DNA from 2 places in the Kaistia sp. UC242_56 genome. Region 2 is predicted to be linked to the other one. Evidence: predicted binding sites of a transcription regulator. Region 2 holds the regulator's gene; the other holds the start of a gene.
The links. The regulator PhoB, encoded in region 2, activates phosphate uptake and scavenging genes when phosphate is short. The targets are predictions, from matches to a motif close to TGTCATNNANCTGTCAT.
Positions count from the first base shown of each region.

Region 1 (7,816 bases), 1.0 Mb from region 2:
GACATGCATCACCGTCACCAGCGCGATCGCAGCAGCGACCAGGAACTGCGCGCCGATGGCGACGCCGTTCAGCACGGCCTTGGCGTCGCCCAGCGTCGCATAGAGCGCCGTCAGCACCTCGCCCGGGAACACCGCCAGCGTCGAGCCGGCGCGGTACTGGGCGCGCAACTTGTAGGCATCGGCGAAGGTCCGCGGCTTGACGAGGATGGCCGGCACGCCCGGCGTGGTCTCGCTCCAAGGGCCACCCAGCGCCGCCGTCGGTTCCTCATGGCGCGGAGAATCCGCCTCTGTCGCATGGTCGTGGCCGGGCGAGTCGCGATCGTGATCGGATACGTCGTGCGCATGCGCACCACCCGCATCCATGCCGTGAAGGCCCCAGACCGCCTCGATCGGGACGAGAATGGCGCGGTCCCAGGGCGTGCCGGTCGGCGCCATGCGGCCGACGACGCGATAGGCGATCTCGGCATGGGTATGACCGCCCTCGCCCGCCATGCCGTGCATCGGCTTCACGTCCTGGCCCAGCCGGAGCGGCACCGCGGCGCCGATGACGGCTTCGGCGCGCGCGGTGAAAGCCCGGCCCCCGGCCAGCCCGCCGCCGGCGCCATCGATCAGCGCCGTGGTGGTGCCCACGATCGGATGGCCATCGAACGAATCGCCGAAGCCGACCGGCGCGGCCCAGAGGACGCGGGGATCCTCGGCGAGATCGTGCAGCACCTTGCCGGAGACGAGCGGCAGCGGCGCTGCCTGCAGGAAGATCGAGGAGAGCACCAATTGCGTCTCGCTGCCGGCGGCGCCGATGACGAGATCGAACCGGTCCGCTGCCCGCGCGCTACCGAGGCGCAGCGCCCGCTCCTGCAGCGTCACGGCGACGCCAAGCGCGGTGGCGAGCGCCACCAGCAGGATGACGACCAGCGAGCCCGCCCAGAGGCGGCGGAGATCGGCGAAGACGAAGCGAATCATGCGGCCTGTTCTCCGGCGGGGTCGGCCGCGATGCGGCCCGCGACAAGGCGGATGCGCCGGTCCATGCGCTCGATCAGCCGCGCGTCGTGCGAGATGACCAGCAGGGTCGCTCTCTCCTCGGCCGCCAGTTCCAGCAGGAGATCGCCGACCACGGCGCCGCTTTCGGGATCGAGGCTCGCCGTCGGCTCGTCGGCGATGATCACGCCAGGCTTGCGCAGCAGCGCGCGGGCGACGGCGACGCGCTGCATCTCGCCGCGCGACATGGTGGTGACCGGCTGGTCGGGACGGGCGAGCCCGACCCGGCGCATCAGCTCGCGCGCCCGCTCGAGATGCGGGGCAACGCTGCGCGCCCGCAGCCGGACGGGCAGCAGCACGTTTTCGAGCGCCGACAGGCCAGGAAATAAATGGAAGTCCTGCATCACCAGCCCGACATTCCCGGCGCGCCACGCATCGCGCGCGCCCTCCGAAAGCGTGGCGATATCGGTATCGCGCCAGCGCACGACGCCCTCGCTCGCGCGCTCCAGCCCGGTGACGATGTTGACCAGCGTGCTCTTGCCGGAACCGGAAGGCCCGGTGACGGCGACCCTCTCGCCGGGCGCGATCGCCAGCGCCGGGATCGACAGGACCGGCGTCGGCAGGCCCGGGAAGGAAACGACGAGACGTTCGAGGCGCAACCCGAGCATGGCTCAGACTTCGCCAAAGCTGGCGTCGCGCAGGCGCAGCAGGCTGACGAAGCCGGTCTCGGGGTCGGTCCACGAGCCATATTCGAGCACGCCCCTCACCTCGATCACCGCGTTCGGCTGCACGAAGGTCTGCTTCTCGCCGAGATAGACGACCAGGATATTGTCGGGCCAATCGGCATCGGACGAGCAGAACGGGCAAAGCGCCATCGGGATTTCCGTCAGAACGAAGAACGCCGCCTCGGCCTTGAGCGGCGGCGCCATGAAGCCGCGCATGGTCACGGTCTGCCCGGCCAGTTGCTTGACCTTGTCGGAGAAGGTCAGCCCGAGGACGCCGACGGAGCCATAGAGTTCGTCAAAGGTCAGCGTCGGCGCGGCGGCAAGCGCGGGCGGTGCGATCCCGGAGGCCGTCGCCAGGGCGGTGAACCCGCCCAGCAGCGCGTCGCGCCGCGAAATACGAACCAGCGTCATGGTTTTTCCTATCGGGTGCAGAGACCTTCGCTCACCTCTCCCTGAGGTGTTGGCGCAACATCATTGAAGCGTCACGCTCTTGGGACCCTCGGTCGTCATCCCGGGGGAGGCCGGGATCCAGACACACCGATGTGGCGAAGTCTGGCTTCCCCTTGATAGGCCGGTGTGCATGGGCCCCGGCCTTCGCCGGGGCGACGAAGCCACAAGCGAAAGGGATAGGCCACTAAAAGCAGCCCAGGCCTCAACAAAGCGGCTCCGGGCGCCTGCGCCCGAAGCCTGAGTATGCAGCCAGAGGCCGCCGGATCACTTCTTGGCGGGGGCGAGGGCCAGCGCGTCGACGATCACGCGGTATACGTCGCTCTGTTCCATGTAGCCCTTGAAGCCTTCCGAGCCGGGGCCGGTCGACTGCAGAACGACGTCGTCGACGGCATGGACGCCCGAGTCACCTTCGCGGGGGATGTTGCCCTGGACGAAGACGGCGCCGGGAACGTCCTTGTAGGCTTCGTTGGCGACATATTCCTTCTTCTCGTTCTGCACGGCCGGGACGAACGGGCCGTCGAGCTTCGGGCGGAAGGTCTCGTAGTGGTCGGGGCCGTTGTTGGCGGCGATGAACAGGCGACGGCTGACGTCGATCTTGTCCGGGTAGCCGTCCTTGTCCGCGTCCGTGTAGTTGGGGAAGCCGGCATCGGCATAGGTGCCGACCTTTTCGCGCATCTCCGGGCCGGCCTTGTCGTCATCGACCGTGCCGATGATCGAGACGCCGTGGGTGTGGTCGCCCGTGACGACGATCAGCGTGTCTGGGTTCTTCTCGGCGAAGGCGCGGGCCGCGGCGACCGCCTTGTCGAATTCGATGGTCTCGACGACGGCGCGATCCCAGTCGAGCGGATGGGACATCTTGTCGATGTTGGCGGCCTCGACCATCAGGAAGAAGCCCTCGGGGTTCTTCGAAAGCTGCGCGAGCGCTGCTTCCGTCATCTCGACCAGGCCCGGCTGGTTCGGGAACTTGCCGACCGTGCCCTTCTTCAGGAAGTTGCGGTCGAGCAGCGTGTCCATATTGCCGGTGTGGAACAGGCCGAGGATCTTGCCGGTATTGGTGCCGGCGGCCTTTTCCAGTTCCGCCTTGTCGGTGGCCAGCGTGTAGCCGGCGTCCTGGAACTGCTTGATGTAGTCCTTGTCGTCCTTGCGCTTGGAGCCGGGCGTCTCCTTGCCGAGGAAATAGGCCGAGCCGCCGCCGAGCACGACGTCCGGCTGCACGTCGAACATCATGCCGGTAATCTCGGCCTTGTCCGCGCGCTTGCGGGTGTGAGCGACGACGGCGGCCGGGGTCGCGTCCTGCAGTTCCGACGTGGTGACAATGCCGATCGACTTCTTGGTCTGGCGACGCAGCGCCTCGCCCAGGGTCTCGACCTTCGGGTCATCCAGCGAAGCCGGCGTGCGGTCGGCATAGACGCCGAGCGCGTTCACGGCTGTCTTGTGGCCTGTCATGTAGGCCGACATCGTATTGGCGCTGTCGGTGGCGATGGCTTCCGTCGACGATGTGCCGATGAAGGCCATGTGGTCGAGGTCGTCCATGGCGAGGCGGCCATCGGCCTTGCCCTCGGTCATGCCCTTGGACATGATTCGCGCTGCGGTCCGATGTGCGACGGAGAGGCCGTCGCCGAGCAGGAAGATGACGTTCTTGGCCTTGGGCTGCTCGGCCGTGCCGTAGACGACCCAGGAGACGGACTTGGTCTCGCCGCCAGCGGTGGCCTCGACCTTGTAGTCGCCGGGCGTGGCGAGCACGAGCTTGCGCAGCGTCAGCGCCGAGCCGAGCTTCTTGTCGTCCTTGCCGAGTTCCGTCTCGGTGAAGGTCGCTTCCTGGCCGAAGACCGTCTTGTAGTCCTGGCCGTTGACCGTGACCTTGATGTCTTCGGGCTTTACGGTCTCGTTGAACTCGACCTTGAAGTCGAACGGCGAGCCGGCGAGAATCGTGGCGCGGTCCAGCGGATAGACCGTGGTCGCCTGTGCCGTGCCGGCGAGCATGGTCGTCGCAGCCAGCGTGAACAGCAATGTGCGCATCGGGAGCCTCTTCGAAATGGGGGGCCGCGCAGCGGCCTACGGACCGGGCCTAAAAGCTGCGCATGACACCCATGTGAAAGCGCCCGACGAAAGCGCGCGAAATGACAAGCCGGCGTGGAAATAACGGCGGAGCGCGTCAGGGATGCGGCGGCCGATCCCGGATGAAATCGACGAAGGCGCGCAGCGGCGCCGGGACGAGGCGACGGCCCGGATAATAGAGAAACGGCCCGGAGAAGTGCTGCCACCAGGGCTCGAGCACCGGCTCCAACGCGCCGCTTCGAAGATACGGCCGCAACCAGTCCTCGAACAGATAGAGGATGCCGGTGCCGGCCAGCGCGGCGTCGACGGCGAGGTCGGTGGCAGGCCCCGCCTGCACGATCAGCGGGCCCGTCGGCTCGACGCGGACGATCTCGCCATCGCGCTCGAATTCCCAGGCCGCCATCGATCCGCTGGAAAAGCGGCCGCGGATGCAGTCGTGCTCCAGCAAATCGCGCGGATGTTCCGGCCGGCCACGACGATCGAGATAGGCGGGCGCCGCTGCGGTCGCGAAGCGCTGGACGCGCGGCCCGATCGGCAAGGCGATCATGTCCTGCTCCAGCCGCTCGTCATAGCGGATGCCGGCGTCGCAGCCGGCGGCAAGCACGTCGACGAAGCTGTCCTCGGCGATGATCTCGAGGCGGATTTCAGGATAGACCGCCAGGAAGGCCGGGACGATATCCGGCAGCACCAGCCGCACGGCACTGACCGGCACGTTCAGTCGCAGGACCCCGGCCGGCCGGTCGCGATAGCCATTGACCACGTCGAGGGCCGCCTGGACCTCGGCCAATGCCGGCGCCAGCCGCTCCAGTAGCCCCCTGCCCGCCTCGGTCAGCTGGACGCTGCGCGTCGTCCGGTTGAACAGGCGAACGCCGAGTTGCGCCTCCAGCCGCCGCACCGCCTCGCTCAGCGCCGAGGCGCTACCGCCGGTAAGCCGTGCGCCATCGCGAAATCCCTTGGCGCGGGCCACCGCCACGAATGCATTGAGATCACTCAGTTCCGCCGTCATTGTTCGCCAATCCGCACAAGCCGTCCGGATTGTATCGGATTATCGGAAACGCGGGCAGCCTCTATCTGTGGGTCACCGAAAACGGAGACAGACGATGTCCAAAATCGACGCGGCCGGCACCCACAAGCTCGGCAACCGCACTGTGAAGCGGCTTGGCTATGGGGCGATGCAACTCGCAGGGCCCGGCGTGTTCGGGCCACCCAAAGACCATACGGCAGCCCTCGCCGTGCTGCGCGAGGCGCTGGCGCAAGGCGTCGACCATATCGACACCAGCGACTTCTACGGCCCGCACGTCACCAACCAGCTGATCCGCGAGGCGCTGCATCCCTATTCCGACGACCTGACCATCGTCACCAAGATCGGCGCGCGACGCGGCGCTGACAAGTCCTGGATCCCCGCCTATGAGCCGGCGGAACTGACGGCGGCAGTTCACGACAACCTCCGCAATCTCGGCCTCGACGCGCTCGACGTTGTGAACCTTCGCATCATGTTCGATACGCATGGCCCGGCCGAAGGATCGATCGAGGCGCCGCTCGCGGTGCTGGCGGAGCTTCAGCGACAGGGGCTGGTGCGTCATATCGGCCTCAGCAATGTCACCCCGGCGCAGATCGCCGAGGGCCGGCGAATGGTCGAGATCGTCTGCGTGCAGAACCAGTATAATCTCGCCCATCGCGGTGATGACGCGCTGATCGACGATCTCGCCCGCGACGGCATCGCCTATGTGCCGTTCTTCCCGCTCGGCGGCTTCAGTCCGCTGCAATCCTCGACACTGAACGACGTCGCGACGCGCCTGGGCGCCACGCCGATGCAGGTGGCGCTGGCCTGGCTGCTGCGCCGTTCGCCGAACATTTTGCTCATTCCCGGCACCGCTTCGGTGGCGCATCTCCGGGAAAACCTCGCCGTCGCCGACCTGGTTTTGCCAGATGATGCTTTGGCAGAGCTGGACGCTATCGGGGCGAAGTAAGCCCTCACCCCTGCCCTCTCCCGTGCCGGGAGAGGGAGTCCCGCGGTGCCCTTCGCAAGGCTGGGAACCGAGGACCTGCGCGGGCCCGAAGGCCCTCGCCCGCTTGCGGGAGAGGGTTGGGTGAGGGTCTTGCTTTCGGTCCAGGCTTGCTCGAACATCCGCTGCGACGGGATCGAAACCTCCCGCAAGCTAGGCCGTGTGCGCCGCTGCGCCTTGCCTTCCCGGTCATTCCCGTATATGCACCGCCCGTCGTATCGACACCCGGCCGGGGGTTGAACGGAAGGCGGCGCGAGCCGTAGGGATCACAAGATCCCGTCTTCCCGTGTTCCCGCTCTCGAAGTTGTACCGATCAGCCTTTCTCGAAGGCTTCGGTGAGGCTTGGCGCCGGGCAATGAAAAGGAAGGGCAATCATGCCGCTTTATGAGCACGTATTTCTGTCGCGACAGGACGTGTCCGCACAGCAGGTCGAAGCACTTACCGAGCAGTTCAAGGGCCTCATCGAGGCCAATGGCGGCACGGTCAGCAAGATCGAGCAGTGGGGCCTGAAGTCTGTTGCGTTCCGCATTCGCAAGAATCGCAAGGCGCACTACACGCTGATCAACATCGACGCACCGGCGGCCGCCATGGCCGAGCTGGAGCGTCAGCAGCGCATGAACGAAGACGTCCTCCGCATCCTGACCCTCAAGGTCGAGGCGCATGAGGAAGGCCAGTCTGCCATGCTGCAGAAGCGCGATCGTGACGATGGCGACCGTGGCGGCCGCTTCGGCGACCGTGGCGACCGTCCGCGTGGCGGCTTCGGTGGTGGCGGCGGCGGCTTCCGTGGCGACCGTGAAGGCGGCGCCGGCGGCGGTTTCCGTGGCGAGCGCCGTCCGCGCTCGGATGAGTCTGAAGGAGCGGCTGAATAATGGCTGACATCGGCACCACCAGCACCTCCAGCGGCCAGCGCCGCCCGTTCTTCCGTCGTCGGAAGACCTGCCGTTCTCCGGCGCCAACGCGCCGAAGATCGACTACAAGGACATCCGTCTCCTGCAGCGCTACATTTCCGAGCGCGGCAAGATCGTTCCGTCCCGCATCACGGCGGTCTCCGCCAAGAAGCAGCGCGAGCTCGCCCAGGCGATCAAGCGCGCCCGCTTCCTCGGCCTGATCCCCTACGTGATCAAGTAAGACTCCGATCGCCGGAAACTCCGGTTTCCCTCGGCGATCGCTGACTTCGCCGGACCGACGCCTGCCGCCGGTCCGGCACAGCCCCTCGGGCAAGATTTCCAGTGCCTCCCTGAGGCAAGACTTGGTTGGGGTATGGCCGGGCTTCCCGTGACCTGCCTCTAACCGCTCTCGAAGCGGGACAGCGAGATAACATGTCGATGCGGAATATCCTGATTGGCTTTGGAGCCGGAATGGCGGCAGCGCTGCTGTTTGCCGGGCTCGTCAGCGGGACCGCCCTCGCCTTCCCCCTCTTCATCCTGTCCCCGCTGCCGATCGCCATCGCCGCGCTCGGATTCGGCACGCTTTCCGGCGCTGCCGCGGCCGCCGTCGCTTCGGCGCTGATCGGCTTCGCCATCGGCCATCTCGCCGGCGGGCTCTATTTTATCCTCTTCGCCGCCCCCGTCGCCTGGGCAGCCCATCTCGTCGGCCTGTCGC
Region 1 covers NZ_JBIOAN010000002.1:1,945,166-1,952,981, reverse strand. Annotated here, with positions in the region: gene ACHMWQ_RS11915 (ABC transporter permease) at 1-960, opposite strand, end outside; gene ACHMWQ_RS11910 (ABC transporter ATP-binding protein) at 957-1,643, opposite strand; gene ACHMWQ_RS11905 (hypothetical protein) at 1,647-2,111, opposite strand; gene ACHMWQ_RS11900 (alkaline phosphatase) at 2,415-4,169, opposite strand; gene ACHMWQ_RS11895 (LysR substrate-binding domain-containing protein) at 4,306-5,214, opposite strand; gene ACHMWQ_RS11890 (aldo/keto reductase family oxidoreductase) at 5,309-6,178, shown strand; gene rpsF (30S ribosomal protein S6) at 6,589-7,083, shown strand; partial or broken gene rpsR (30S ribosomal protein S18) at 7,083-7,342, shown strand; gene ACHMWQ_RS11875 (hypothetical protein) at 7,534-7,816, shown strand, end outside.
Region 1: the regulator PhoB is predicted to act here: its motif matches at 4,232-4,248, upstream of ACHMWQ_RS11900 (alkaline phosphatase).

Region 2 (7,816 bases):
CACCGAGTTCGCCCGCCACTATGAACTCGGCGCCATCGGCATCGACACCTATTTCTGTGATCCGCACGCGCCGTGGCAGAAGGGCGGCATCGAGAACGCCATCGGCCGCATGCGCCGCTTCCTGCCGCGCAAGACCGATCTCGCCACTCTCGACAGCCGTACGCTGATCGGCATGATGGCCGCCTACAACAACACGCCGCGCAAATGCCTCGGCTTCCAAACCCCGGCCGAGGCCTTCTCACAACAAGTGTTGCACTTCAAATGTGAATCCACCTCCCGGCCTTCGCCGGGATGACGCCGGGCGGGTGGCTGCGGGCGGGTGGCGGCCGCCTTCCCCGCGGGAGAAGGCCGGGGCGCGGCGCTTGCCTAACCCCTGCCCTCAACGTCGCAAAGACACCTCAGCCGAGGAATTCCTGCGGATCAAAACTGTATTTCTGGCCGCAGAACTCGCAGGTCACCGAGATCTCGCCGTCCTCGATGCTCGACGTGATTTCCTCGGCCGAGAAGCTGCCGAGCACGCCCTGGATGCGGTCGCGCGAGCAGGAGCACTGCTCGCGGACAGCCATCGAGTCATAGACGCGCACGCCGCGCTCGTGGAACAGGCGATAAAGCAGCCGTTCGGCCGGGACGTCTGGATCGATCAGCTCGTGATCCTCGACGGTCGAGACCAGCGAGGTCGCCTCCGCCCAGGCATCCTCTTCCTCGGCCTGGTGCTCCATGCCTTCCGGCGCGTCGCCACCCGGCAGGTCGCGCTGGACGCCGATCGAGGCTTCCGGCAGGTACTGCACCAGCAGGCCGCCGGCGCGCCAGCTATGCGCGGCGCCGCCATCCTCGCGCGTCATCATCTCGGCCACCGCCAGGCGGACGAGGGTCGGGATCTGTTCCGACTGCGAGAAGTAGAGATGCGCCACTTCCTCGAGGCTGACGCCGTCGAGCTGGACGATGCCCTGGTAGCGGCTGGTGAACTCGCCCTGGTCGATGGTCATCGCCAGGATGCCCTTGCCGAGCAGAAGCTCGGGCTTGGACAGGCCGTCAACGTCCATCTCGGCCACCCGCTCCTTGTTGAAGCGGGCATAGGCGCGGATATCGCCCGAAGTGCGATAATCGACGACCAGCATGTCGACCGGGCCGTCCGTCTGCGTCTGCAGCAGGAACTGGCCCTCGAACTTCAGCGACGAGCCGAGCAGCACGGCGAGCACGACGGCTTCGCCAAGCAGCTTCGACACCGGCAGCGGATAATCGTGGCGCGCCAGCAGGGCCGACAGTGCCGGCCCCATCTGGATGGCGCGGCCGCGCACGTCGAGACCGTTGACCTCGAAAGGCAGCACGGCGTCATCACCCGCCGGATCGATCGATCCGGGGCCGAACGGGATTTCTTCCATCAAAGTGCCTCCGGGCCGCCCAGGCACCAGGCAAGAATGCCCTTCTGTGCGTGCAGCCGGTTTTCAGCCTCGTCGAAGACGACCGATTGCGGGCCGTCCATGACTTCGGCCGTCACCTCCTCGCCGCGATGGGCAGGCAGGCAATGCATGAACAGCGCATCCTTCTTGGCGCGCGACATCAGGCGGGCGTTCACCTGGTAGGGCTTCAGCAGATTGTGCCGGCGCTCCGCCTCGCTGTCGCCCATCGACACCCAGGTGTCGGTGACGATGCAGTCGGAATCGGCTGCCGCGTCGTCCGCGTCCTCGCCGGCGATCACCTCGCCGCCATTGGTGCGCGCCCAGTCGAGCAGCTTGTGCGAAGGCGCAAGCTCCTCCGGCGTCGCGATCTTGAGGCGGAAGTTGAAGCGCGCGGCGGCGTGGACCCACGACGCCATGACATTGTTGCTGTCGCCCAGCCACGACACGGTCTTGCCGGTGATCGGGCCGCGATGCTCCTCATAGGTGAGGATATCGGCCATGATCTGGCAGGGATGCGAGCGGCGCGTCAGCCCGTTGATCACGGGGACGGTGGCGTTGGCCGCCAATTCCTTCAGCGAGTCGTGGTCGAGGATGCGGATCATGATGCCGTCGACATAGCGCGACATGACCCGCGCCGTGTCGGCGATGGTCTCGCCGCGGCCAAGCTGCATCTCGGCGCCGGTCAGCATCAGCGTCTGGCCGCCGAGCTCGCGCATGCCGACATCGAAGGAGACGCGCGTGCGGGTCGAGGGCTGCTCGAACACCAGCGCCAGCACCTTGCCGGCCAGCGGGCCGACGCCATCACGCGCGCCATTGCGCACCGACTTGATGCGCTTGGCGCCTTCCATGATCTGTCTAAGAGTGGCGGAATCGAAATCCGTCAGGTCGAGAAAATGCCGAACCATAGGTCTGTCCTGTCCGCTCAGGCGGATTGCCGTGCCGCTTGCGCAGCCTCGGCTTCGATTGCGGAAAAGGCGGCGTCGAGCTTGTCGATCGCCGCGTCGACTTCTGCCTTGCCGATGTTGAGCGGCGGCAGCAATCGCAGGACATTGTCGCCCGCGCCGGCGGCCAGCATCTTCTGCTCGCGCAGCGCCGCCACCACTTCGGGCACCGGCTTCAGCGCGTGGAGGCCGATCAGCAGGCCCTCGCCGCGAATGTCGTCGATGACGCCGGGATGGCTGTCCATCAGCCCGCCAAGGCGCTGGGTCAGATAGCGCGCGGTCTCGCGCACATGCTCGAGGAAGCCATCGCCGAGCACGACGTCGAGCACGGCATTGCCCACCGCCATCGCCAGCGGATTGCCGCCGAAGGTGGTGCCATGCGTGCCGGGAGTCATGCCCTTGGCCGCCTCGTTGGTGGCGAGGCAGGCGCCGAGCGGGAAGCCGCCGCCAATGCCCTTGGCCGCCGTCAGGATGTCGGGCGCGATGCCGGTCCATTCATAGGCGAACAGCTTGCCGGTGCGGCCGATGCCGGTCTGGACCTCGTCCATGATCAGCAGCATGCCCTCGGCGTCGCAAAGCGCCCGGAGCTCGCGCAGGAAGGCGTTCGGGAAGGCGCGCACGCCGCCCTCGCCCTGGATCGGCTCGATCATGATGGCGGCGGTCGCCGGCGTCACCGCGGCCTTGATCGCCGCCATGTCGCCGAACGGCACCTGGTCGAAGCCGTCCGCCTTCGGGCCGAAGCCGTCGAGATATTTCTGCTGCCCGCCGGCGGCGAGCGTCGCCAGGGTCCGGCCGTGGAACGCGCCCTCGATGGTGAGGATGCGGTACCGGTCGGGCTGGCCGTTGACGTAATGATAGCGCCGCGCCGTCTTGATGGCTGCCTCGTTGGCCTCGGCGCCCGAATTGGCGAAGAAGACCCGGTCGGCGAAGGTATTGGCGACCAGCGTGTCGGCAAGCTTCTCCTGGCCCGGGATCCGGAACAGGTTCGAGGTGTGCCAGAGCTTGCCGGCCTGTTCGGTCAGCGCCTGCACCAGGATCGGATTGGCATGGCCGAGCGTGTTCACCGCGATGCCGGCGGAGAAATCGAGATAAGCGTCGCCCTCTCGCGTAAAGACCCAGGCCCCCTCGCCTCGCTCGAACTCGAGCGGCGCACGCGAAAAGGTGTCATAGAGGCTGGACGAGGTCTTTTTAACGCTGGTATCGGGGGCGCTCATATCCCCTCCTTCGGATGAAACCACGGAAATGGGTGCTTAAAAATCAAAGGTGCCGCCCGAGGCCAACGCGCCGGGCAGCACCTTTATGCGTTGCCCTTATATCACGGTCGTGACGATTTGTGTCAATGAAATCGCCGCTCGCGCGCGGTCATGACGGCTAAGCGATTGACGGGACTCATGGATCCGAAATCCGTCGCAAGTTGGGGAAAACAGCCCGATCGGCCGCTACCCATCCCTCCGACTCTTGTCACCGAGTCACGCCATATAGTATCTTAATTTTCGTTAAGACACGAAATATCGAGCAGGTACCTCCCCCTGACCCTTGTATGGCGTCCGCAGTCGTCCGGCATCCCGGCTGAACGACCGCGACAGGATTCCGGGTATCGCTCCGACCGACAAGGACACGCTATGACTTGGACGGACGAACGGGTTGAGTTGCTGAAAAAACTCTGGACCGACGGCTTGAGCGCAAGCCAGATCGCTTCGGAACTCGGCGGCGTAACGCGCAATGCGGTCATCGGCAAGGTACACCGGCTGAGCCTTTCCGGCCGTGCCAAGCCGGCAACGGCGCCGGTCGCTCGCGCCCGCAAGCCCGCGGCTGCCACCAACGGACGCTCGGTCACGACAGGGCGCCCCAATCCCGTCAGGCCACTCGTCGCCGGCAACACGGCCCTGAAGCCGATGAGCCAGATCGCACCCGAGCCGCGGCGCATGCCCAGGGCGGTTGGCTCGGACGACGTCGTCGTTCCGATCAGCCTGCACGCGACGATCCTCACCCTGACCGAGCAGACCTGCAAGTGGCCGATCGGCGATCCCAGCACCGAGGATTTCCACTTCTGCGGCCAGCGCTCGAATTCCGGCATTCCCTATTGCGAATATCATTCGCGGGTTGCCTATCAGCCCGTGCATGATCGTCGCCAGAAGAAGGCTGTCGGCGCCTGATTGCGCCGCGCCGCGGCTGACGGCGTCCTCCCACCGTCGGCCTGCGATGCAAGTCTGGCCGTGCCGCCTCCCCCGGGGCGCACGGCCTTTTTTTGTGCCCTGGCTCGTTGCATGCAAAAAGCCGCGTGGAGGGCCACGCGGCTTTTTGGTTGGGCTGAATTTTTGGAAGACTGCCCCGCCCCTCCCATCCGGGAGAGGCAAGGGAACGCCTCACGCCATCGCGAACTGGTCGTCGAAGGAGTAGCCGGAGCCGCGCACCGTGCGGATCGGGTCCTTGACGCGGCCGCGATTGACCGCCTTGCGCAGCCGACCGATATGCACGTCGACCGTGCGCTCGTCGACATAGACGTCGCGGCCCCAGACGCCGTCGAGCAGCTGCTCGCGGGAAAACACGCGGCCCGGGCTCTTCATCAGATATTCGAGCAGGCGGAACTCGGTCGGGCCGAGATGCAGCTCGCGGCCGGAGCGGCGGACGCGATGCGTCTCGCGGTCGAGCTCGATGTCGCCGGCGCGCAGCAACGAGGCGATTACCTCCGGCTTCGAGCGGCGCAGGATGGCGCGCACGCGGGCCATCAGTTCCGGCACGGAGAACGGCTTGACGACATAGTCGTCGGCGCCGGTGGCAAGGCCCCGGATGCGTTCCTGTTCCTCGCCGCGCGCCGTCAGCATGATCACCGGCAGGGTGCGGGTGGCGTCGCGCGCCCGCAGGCGGCGGCACAGCTCGATGCCGGAAATGCCCGGCAGCATCCAGTCGAGCAGCAGCAGGTCGGGTACGGTTTCGAGCAGGCGCATCTCGGCGTCGTCGCCGCGCGGCACCACCTCGACGGCATAGCCCTCGGCTTCGAGGTTGTAGCGGAGGAGGAGGCTCAGCGCCTCCTCGTCCTCAACGATCATAACGCGTGGCGTCATTCACGGATATCCCAGTAAACCTGACGCAGGCGTCAGTTCTTCTCATACGCGACGGCGGTCGTGCTGGATTCGTCCTGCTTGGGACGATCCTCGGCCAGGACCTGGCCGGTGACGACATAATAGACCGTCTCGGCGATATTGGTCGCATGGTCGCCGATGCGCTCGATGTTCTTGGCGCAGAACAGGAGATGCGTGCAGAAGGTGATGTTGCGCGGATCTTCCATCATGTAGGTCAGCAGCTCGCGGAAGAGCGACGTGTACATGGCGTCGATTTCTTCGTCGCGCTTCCAGACCTGGTAGGCTTGGTCGACGTCGCGGGTCGCGTAGGAATCCAGCACGTCCTTGAGCTGCGCCAGCGACAGCTGCGCCATGTGCTCGACGCCGGTGTTGAAACGCTTGGACTGGATGTGGCCGTCCAGCGCAATGACGCGCTTGGCGATGTTCTTGGCTAGGTCGCCGATGCGCTCGAGATCGCTGGCGATACGCTGCGCGGCGATGACTTCGCGCAGGTCCATCGCCATGGGCTGGCGCCGGGCGATGATCATGATGGCGCGCTCTTCGCATTCGCGCTGCAGCACGTCGAGCTTCTTGTCGTCCGCGATGACGGTGCGGGCGGTCGCGGCATCGACGCGCATCAGCGCGCCGACCGCGACGTCGACGAGACGCTCGGCCATGCCGCCCATCTCGGCGATGCGGCGGGCGACGTCGTTCAGTTCTTCGTCGTACTTGGAAACGATGTGTTCGGACATGTCGTGCTCCTACCCGTGGCCCGGCTTAGCCGAAGCGACCGGTGATGTAGTCCTGCGTGCGCTTGTCGCTCGGGGCGGTGAAGATCTTCGTGGTCTCGTCGAACTCGATCAGCTCGCCGAGATACATGAAGGCCGTGTAGTCCGAGACGCGGGCGGCCTGCTGCATGTTGTGGGTGACGATGGCGATCGTGTAGTCGGTCGTCAGTTCGTCGATCAGTTCCTCGATCTTGGCGGTCGAGATCGGATCGAGCGCCGAGCAGGGCTCGTCGAACAGCACGACTTCCGGCCGCACCGCGATGGTGCGGGCGATGCAGAGGCGCTGCTGCTGGCCGCCGGAGAGGCTGAGACCGCTGGTGTGCAGCTTGTCCTTGACCTCGTTCCAGAGCGCGCCGCGCGTCAGCGCCGCCTCGACCCGGCCGTCCATCTCGGAGCGCGAGATGTTTTCATAGAGGCGGATGCCGAAGGCGATGTTGTCGTAGATCGACATCGGGAATGGCGTCGGCTTCTGGAACACCATGCCGACGCGGGCGCGCAGCATGTTGCGGTCCTGGTCGGGGTCGAGCACGTTCTTGCCGTCGAAGATCACCTCGCCCTCGGCCCGCTGGCGCGGATAGAGGTCGTACATCCGGTTCAGCACGCGCAGCAGGGTCGACTTGCCGCAACCCGACGGGCCGATGAAAGCGGTGACCTTCTTCTCGAACAGCGGCAGGTTGATGGTCTTCAGCGCGAGGTTGTCGCCGTAGAAGAACTTCAGATTGCGGATCGAGATCTTCTCGGCCATGCCGGCCGTGTTCATCGCGGACTGGGTCATTTTTGAGCCTTGGGGCTGAGGAAGGCGCGAGCGACGATGTTGAGCGCCAGCACGGTAAAGGTGATGAGCAGGGCACCGGTCCAGGCCAGCTTCTGCCAATCCGGATAGGGCGACAGGGCGAACTGGAAGATCGTCACCGGCAGCGACGACATCGGCGCGTTCAGGTTGGTGCTCCAGAACTGGTTGTTCAGCGCGGTGAAGAGCAGCGGGGCGGTCTCGCCGCTGACGCGGGCGATCGCCAGCAGCACGCCGGTGACGATGCCCGACATCGCGGCCTTGTAGGCGACGTGGCGGATCATGATCGAGCGCGGCAGGCCGAGCGAGGCGGCAGCCTCGCGAAGCTGGTTCGGCACCAGGTTGAGCATGTCCTCCGTCGTGCGGACGACGACCGGAATGACCAGGATGGCGAGCGCCGCCATGCCGGCGAAGGCCGAGAAGTGCCCCATCCGGACGACGACCACCTCATAGACGAACAGGCCGATGACGATCGAAGGCGCCGCCAGCAGGATGTCGTTGATGAAGCGCACAACCATCGTCAGCTTGTTGTTGCGGCCGTATTCCGACATGTAGGTGCCGGCCAGGATGCCGATCGGCGTGCCGATGATCACGCCGCCGAAGGTCATGACCAGGCTGCCCATTATGGCGTTCAGAAGACCACCGGCCGAGCCCGGCGGCGGCGTCATTTCGGTGAAGACCGCCAGCGAGAGACCGCTGAAGCCCTGATAGAGCAGCGCGCCGAGGATCAGCACCAGCCAGGCCAGGCCGAAGATGGTGGCGCCGACGGAGAGCGTCAGCAGGATCTTGTTGCCGCGACGGCGGCGGCGGTAGATCGCCTGGGCGGCGGGCGTCG
Region 2 covers NZ_JBIOAN010000002.1:904,013-911,828, reverse strand. Annotated here, with positions in the region: gene ACHMWQ_RS06990 (IS30 family transposase) at 1-295, shown strand, start outside; gene ACHMWQ_RS06985 (Hsp33 family molecular chaperone) at 399-1,382, opposite strand; gene argF (ornithine carbamoyltransferase) at 1,382-2,248, opposite strand; gene ACHMWQ_RS06975 (aspartate aminotransferase family protein) at 2,323-3,555, opposite strand; gene ACHMWQ_RS06970 (GcrA family cell cycle regulator) at 3,964-4,497, shown strand; gene phoB (phosphate regulon transcriptional regulator PhoB) at 4,708-5,406, opposite strand; gene phoU (phosphate signaling complex protein PhoU) at 5,439-6,155, opposite strand; gene pstB (phosphate ABC transporter ATP-binding protein PstB) at 6,181-6,966, opposite strand; gene pstA (phosphate ABC transporter permease PstA) at 6,963-7,816, opposite strand, start outside.